3 regions of the Streptosporangium sp. DT93 genome follow, and region 1 is predicted to be linked to each of the others. Evidence: riboswitches for the same ligand, from Rfam matches in the RefSeq annotation. Region 1 holds a riboswitch; each other region holds the start of a gene.

Evidence for each region. Region 1 has a riboswitch for cyclic di-AMP ahead of ACLQ2R_RS31575 (hypothetical protein). Riboswitches for the same ligand answer to the same signal wherever they lie in the genome.
Region 2: it holds a riboswitch for cyclic di-AMP, as region 1 does, so the genes downstream of both, ACLQ2R_RS29130 (NlpC/P60 family protein) here and ACLQ2R_RS31575 (hypothetical protein) in region 1, are expected to answer to the same signal.
Region 3: it holds a riboswitch for cyclic di-AMP, as region 1 does, so the genes downstream of both, ACLQ2R_RS09555 (C40 family peptidase) here and ACLQ2R_RS31575 (hypothetical protein) in region 1, are expected to answer to the same signal.

Annotation. Positions count from the first base shown of each region.
Region 1 is NZ_JBNCLF010000019.1:3,896-6,088, forward strand. It holds gene ACLQ2R_RS31570 (DUF4253 domain-containing protein) at 1-560, shown strand, start outside; cyclic di-AMP (ydaO/yuaA leader) riboswitch at 897-1,046, shown strand; gene ACLQ2R_RS31575 (hypothetical protein) at 1,300-2,055, shown strand.
Region 2 is NZ_JBNCLF010000016.1:63,735-65,927, reverse strand. It holds gene ACLQ2R_RS29135 (amino-acid N-acetyltransferase) at 1-430, opposite strand, end outside; cyclic di-AMP (ydaO/yuaA leader) riboswitch at 988-1,134, shown strand; gene ACLQ2R_RS29130 (NlpC/P60 family protein) at 1,227-2,189, shown strand.
Region 3 is NZ_JBNCLF010000003.1:372,381-374,573, reverse strand. It holds gene ACLQ2R_RS09555 (C40 family peptidase) at 642-1,202, opposite strand; cyclic di-AMP (ydaO/yuaA leader) riboswitch at 1,242-1,467, opposite strand; gene ACLQ2R_RS09550 (3-isopropylmalate dehydrogenase) at 1,611-2,193, shown strand, end outside.

The sequences.
Region 1 (2,193 bases):
CGGCAGGTCAGATCGCCCCTGACGCGGCCGCCGAGATCGACAACTACCGCGTGGACGCGTTCATGGCCGAGGTGTGGTCCGACTGGATCTCCAGGGCCCACGTCGACCAGCTCGAACTGCTCGACCCCTTCGGCCCCGAGTGCCCCGGCCCGGCGCCGGCCGGCAGGCCCGCCGCCGACCCCGGGGTGGTCGCCGACTGGTACGCGGGGCTGGTGGCCGAGCGCAGGACGCCGCTCGGGCTCGTCGCGGTCGAGCGCGGGGCCGACGCCCTCGCCGTCATGGGCTGGCAGGGCGCGCTGAACCACAACGAGTGGATGGTCCCGCTCGCGGCCGTCGTGCGGAGCTGGGAGGACAGGTTCGGGGTGCGGGTGGTGGGGATGGGGTTCAACACCCTCGACGTCAGCGTGGCGGCCCCGCCGACGACCTTCGAGCACGCCCTGCAGGTCGCCGCGGAGCACTGGACGTTCTGCCCCGACAGCATCGTCCAGGGCGCGGGGACCCTCATCGACTACGCCGAGCAGATCAAGGGCAGGAACGCCTGGTCGTTCTGGTGGGACTGAGCCGCCGGACGGGCCGGAGGCCCCGCCGCCCTCGTCACGCGTGGTCATGGGTGCCGTCCCGGTCGTCCCCGCCGCACGCCTGCCGTTCCCGCCGTGCCTTTACCGTGCCCCTGCCGCGTCCGCCGTTCCCGGCATGCCCGGCATCCCCGTGCCGCACGGGGGTGCGGGCCGACGAGGCGTGCGCTGGAGCGAACCCAGATGTTGAGTGCTTTAGGGGACTTTTTGCCAACTAGGTAGATCTTATAGGGTTTTCGTGGCCTTTGCTTTGCTTTGTCTGGTTTAGGTGGGTAGTGTCCCCTGTTATCGGCCGGTGACCCGCCCTTCACAAGAGGGAGCGATCGGCCGGCGTCGAATCCCGAGAGCCCTCAGGGCCACGGGAACCGGGGACCCAATTTCCGGGGTGAATCCGCCGAGAACATGCGGCGGTAGGGCAACTCCACCGCCCGAACCCGTCAGCTAACCCGGTAGACGAGATGGAGAGGAGACCCCCTCATGGATGACCGCGTCACCGCGTCGGTGCACCCCCTGTCCGCGCCGACCCCCTGAAGCCTTCCCCCGCCCCCCGTCCCCCACAGCTTTCGCGCCGCGCCTGATCGCGGCACCTCCCGGTAGCGCTCTACGTAACGACTGGATTCATCCGGTTACGTCCCCATTCCGATGAGCGCGCCATCACCCGTGCACCCCTTTTCGGCGTGTCGCACGCGGTAGCCCCGTTCCCTCGCGAAAGAGCCTTTCCCCCATGCGTCTTTCTTTCGGCACGTGCAGAAACCGCCTGGCCGCCGCCACCCTCGCCGGGGTGAGCGTGCTGGCCTCCGCCGGTGTCGCCTCGGCGACGCCCCTCAGCCCCGGCTTCGCCGCCACCGCCCCCGCGGTGGCCGGCCCCGAGGACGGCGTCGAGGCCGTCCTGCTCCACGGATCCACCACGGCCTCCTACTTCTGGGACGACTCCTCGGGCCGCGCCGGTGACACCGGCCTGCCGGCCAGTGGCAGGCCGATGCAGAAGGGCATGATCGCCAGTCCGAGCTGGCCGCTGCTCACCGAGGGCTACATCCTCTACAAGGGCAAGCGGGCCAAGTTCTTCGTCGGCGACCGCGGTCCCGGAGTGCCCTCCAACCGGGGCATCATGCTCGACCTCGACGCCAAGACCTTCGCCGACCTGACCGGCGGCACGTTCAACACCGGAACGCTCGGCGTGGACGGCAACGGCGGCATGGGTCACATCGACGTCGAGTACGTCATCACCCGATGGGGCGACGGCGTGGGCAGGAAGAACCACCCCGTGGCCTTCTCCACCGGCGCCTGGGGTCGCAAGGACGCCAACCCGGCCGCGCCGCCCCAGACCGTGCTGGCCAAGTCCGGGCGCCCGCAGAAGCCCGTCGAGACCGAGCGCCTGAGCGCCGCCCCGGCGTCGTCGTCCGCCAAGCCCAAGGTCACGGCCGACGCCCTCTCGGCCCCCGGATGGACCGTGCGGGAGCCGGGCGCCGTCGTCTGGTGACCCGGTCCGGTGACCCGGCTCGCGACCCGCTTCCCGGCCGGTCCATGGCCGGGTCCGTTACCGGGTTCGTGACCGGGGCCGTGCCCGGCTCCGACGGCCGGGTCCGGTGGACCGGTCGCCCCGGCCGGTCCGGGACCA
Region 2 (2,193 bases), on a different contig from region 1:
AGGCCAGGAGCTCGGCGTAGACCTCCGGGGCGACGGGCGTGCCCTGGATCTCCCGGAAACCGTGCCGGGCGAAGAAGTCGAGCTCGAACGTCAGGCAGAAGACCCGGCGCAGGCCCAGATCGACCGCGGTGCGCAGCAGCGCGGAGACGATCCGGTGCCCGATCCCGGCCCCCCGGCGGGCCGGATCGACCGCGACGGTGCGGATCTCGGCCAGATCCTCCCAGAGGACGTGCAACGCCCCGCAGCCGACCACCTCTCCCTGCCCGTCGGTGGCGACCCAGAACTCCTGGACGTCCTCGTACAGCGTGACGGTGGCCTTCTCCAGCAGACGCGGCCCCGCGCCGCCGTAGGTGTCGACGAGGCGCCTGATGGCGCGGACGTCCGGGGTGCGGGCACGCCGGACGGTGATCTCGGCGGCCTCCGCGACCATGGACGAATCGCCCCGCTCCTCGCCGTCCTGCTCGCTGCCGTCCCGTTCCGCGCCGTCCCGGGAGCCGTTCCCGCGTACGGACTCGCGTCCGTTCGCCCGTCCGGTCGCGTGCCCGACCTCGCACCCCGCCTCGTGTCCCGACTCGTGCCCGGCCCCGCGCCCGGTCTCGGCGGGGGTGTGCACGACCGGCGCCGCAGACTGTTCCGCAACCTGCTCCATGACCGATCAGCGTACGTCGCCCGCCGACCTCCAATTACGGCTCATCCCTAACTCACGCACCACCCCTCCCCCATGACCCTTGGTAGTGGCATTACCACACTGGGCACGGGGGTGCCGTGGTGTGGCCCATTTCATCTTTGGTACGGTTCCGGAGCTGGGCCGACCCCCGAGGGCCTGGTGAAGCACCAGGCAAAGGCCGCGCAAAGGCAACAGTGATCATTGTGAGATGTGATCCGCCCGTGACATTTCAGTTGCGGAACCTCTACTGAATTCAGGGTTCTGGTTGAGCAGGAACCACGGGTCGACTAATCTCCGTGCTCGATGTCAGACATGTGAAAGAGCCTGACCCGCCGAATCTTCCGCAGGGAAGAACCGGGGACCCACCGTGTCCCTGGGGTGAATCCGAGTGCCACCGGCGCACCCGGTAGGGCTGCCTCCGGCCCGAACCCGTCAGCTAACCCGGTAGGCGGCCGAGGAGAGGAGTCCATTGGTGAAGCGCACGCGCGACCGCGGAGGAGACCGAGCGGGTGGCGACGCCCGCCGTCCACGACGCGCGCCGCGAGGGCTCCGCCGCCGCATGGCGGTCATCGGCCTGGCGTTCGCCACTCTCACGCTGGGCACCCCCCTGGTCGCGGCCACCGCCGACCCGGAGCCCAGCCTCAAGCAACTGGCCGAGCAGGCCGAGAAGCTGCACAACGAGATCGAGACGCTCGCCGAGCAGTACAACGGCGAGCGGGTCAAGCTCAAGCAGGCCCAGCGGGCCGCGGACAGCGCCGAGAAGACCCTCGCCACCAGCGAGTCCGAGCTGGAGTCACGCCGGGCCAAGGCCGCGCTGCTGGCGCAGAGCAGCTACATGTCGGGCGGCCTGAACTCCGGTCTCGCGCTCACCCAGACGACCGACCCCGACGCCTTCCTCGACCAGGCCACCACCACCTACGCCCTGCAGCAGCGCCAGAGCGAGGAGGTCGCCCAGGTGGCGCGGGCGATCGAGTCCGCGGAGCGGGCCCAGGCCGGCGCCAAGGCCAGGACCTCCGAGGTCAAGAAGCTGCTGACGGAGATCGACACCAAGCGCACCAGGATCGAGCGGCTGGTCGCGCGGGTGGAGAGCGACCTGTTCAAGGAGGTGCGCTCGCAGGCCGTCGGCAACCGGGGCGCCCGGGTGAAGGTCGACGCGCCCATCGTGGGCGCCGGCAAGGGTGCCGAGGCCGCCCGCTGGGCGCTGACCCAGCAGCTCAAGCCGTACGTCTGGGGTGCCGAGGGGCCCAACTCCTTCGACTGCTCCGGCCTGGTCATGTGGGCCTACCAGAAGGTCGGGATCAGCCTGCCGCACTACACCGGTGACCAGTGGACCGCGGGCACCCGCGTCTCCAGGAGCCAGCTGCGCCCCGGCGACCTGGTCTTCTTCTACTCCGACCTGCACCACGTCGGGATCTACATCGGCGCGGGCCTGATGGTCCACGCGCCCAGGACCGGTGACGTGATCCACATCACCACGATCGACAACCGGCCCTTCGTGGGAGGCGTACGCGTCGCCGGCTGACCGC
Region 3 (2,193 bases), on a different contig from region 1:
CGGACGAGTCGCGCTGCGGCCCCGACCCACGTGGGACGGGGCCGCAGCGGTGCCCGCCACACCCGGCCGGGCCGGGGTTCGGCCGACGCCCGCCCCACTGGGACCGGGCCCGGCGGGCACCCGTCCGCCGTCTCGGCATGTGAGAAGTGTGTACGCGGGGCGAGACGCTCCCCGCGGTGCCGGGTACCCTGAACGGAGATGCGACGGGTGTTCGTACCGTTCACCCGCCGCGGCGGGGCCTGACAGGGGCAGGCCGGCGGCCCGCCACGGTGTCCGTGGCCCTCGCCGGTTGTGAACCCTCCGTCCGCCGGTCCGTGACCCGGACCGCGGCATCGGGCCCGGTCCGAGTCCTGACCGGAGTCTCGGCCACCTTCACCGCTCACACGCGACCGAGACGAGATCCGCCATGTACGAGATGTATGCCTGGAACCGCCCGGACGAGAACGAGAACGAGGCGGTCGACGCCCTCCAGACCGCTCTGGACCGCCGCGACAACGGCGGCTCGCCCACCCGCGGCTGACGGGCGGACGGGCGGGGTCACCCGCCGGCGGCGAACGGCGCCGCACGAGGTGGGAGACGGCGTCGTCCGCCGATGACGGACGGCGGGTCGTCCGCCACCGGGTCCCGTGACGGGCCGGGGGTCATCCGCCGGCGAGGGGTCCGGCCGCGCGCTCGATGCGCTCGGCCAGTTCGACCCCCTCGGGGTCGGGGCGCACCCCGCCGGCGAAGGCGGCGCGCCGCCAGGAGCTCAGCCGCTCCTCCTTGACCACGTCCCCGCTGCGCGGGGCGTGCACCATGTACCCGGGCTTCGTGATCATTCCGACGTGCCCGAGGCCGCTGAAGAAGACCAGGTCCCCCGGTCTCAGATCCTTCCAGGCGATCTTCGCGGAGAACGCCTCGTACTGGTCGGAGGACACGCGGGGCAGCGTGATGCCGGCCGCCTCGTAGGCGCGGAGCATCAGCCCCGAGCAGTCGAAGCCGCCGCGGCCGGTGCCGCCCCAGGAGTAGGGCGTGCCGCGCTTGGACATCGCCCAGCTCAGGGCCTTCTGCCAGGCGGGACGCAGGGACGCGGCCCTCAGCGCTCCCCTCAGGGCGGGCATGCCGAGCGCGGCGGGCCCGGGGGCGGGCAGGGGCGAGGCGGCCGGTGTCACGGCGTGGGCCGCGGCCGGGGTCGCGAGCACCGCGGTCCCGGCGACGAGCACGGACGCGACGCGAGAGCAGACTGTGCCGTACAGAATCGTTCGTTCCTTCCATGGGGCCGGCCGGGTGAGCTGTCGGGCTCGGGCGTGGAGGCCGCCCTACGGCGCGGGAGCGCGCCGACTCGCCCCGAGGGACCTGCCGGGCGTACGGGAACGCGCTCCGGTCAGGAGCGGGATTCCCGGGCCCGGACGGATCCCGGCAAGAGTGGTTCCCCGGCTTCGTCCGCATCGATAAGGATGATCCGGACGAATTAGGCATGAATCTGAACGATGAGGACCATAACCAAACACCATGAAACGGTCAATATAGACTAAAAATGGGCAAAACGATCAAAAGTCGCTCGGATGGAAAATCTGTCCGAGGAATGAGACCGGTGTTCAAGCATCGAGACGGCCCGGTAGGGTGACGGCATGGATTCGCGTAACATCCGCCTGGCGGTCATCCCCGGGGACGGGATCGGGGTCGAGGTCGTCACCGAAGGGCTGAAGGTCCTCGAAGCCGTCGGCACGAAGGTGGAGACCACCACCTACGATCTCGGCGCCAAGCGCTACCACGAGACCGGCGAGACGCTGCCCGCCGGCGTCCTGGAGGAGCTGCGCGGGTACGACGCGATCCTGCTCGGCGCGGTCGGCGACCCCAGCGTGCCCCCGGGCGTGCTGGAGCGCGACCTGCTGCTCAAGCTCCGCTTCCGGCTCGACCACTACGTGAACCTGCGGCCGGTCAAGCTCTTCCCCGGCGTGGAGACCCCCCTGGGCAGGGCCCGGCCGGAGGACATCGACATGGTCGTCGTCCGCGAGGGGACCGAGGGGCCCTACGCCGGCGCCGGTGGCGTGATGCGCCACGGCACCCCGCACGAGATCGCCACCCAGGAGTCGCTCAACACCGCGTACGGCGTCGAGCGCGTGGTGCGCTACGCCTTCGACAAGGCCCTGTCGCGCCCCCGCAGGAAGCTGACGCTGGTCCACAAGACCAACGTGCTCACCTACGCCGGCG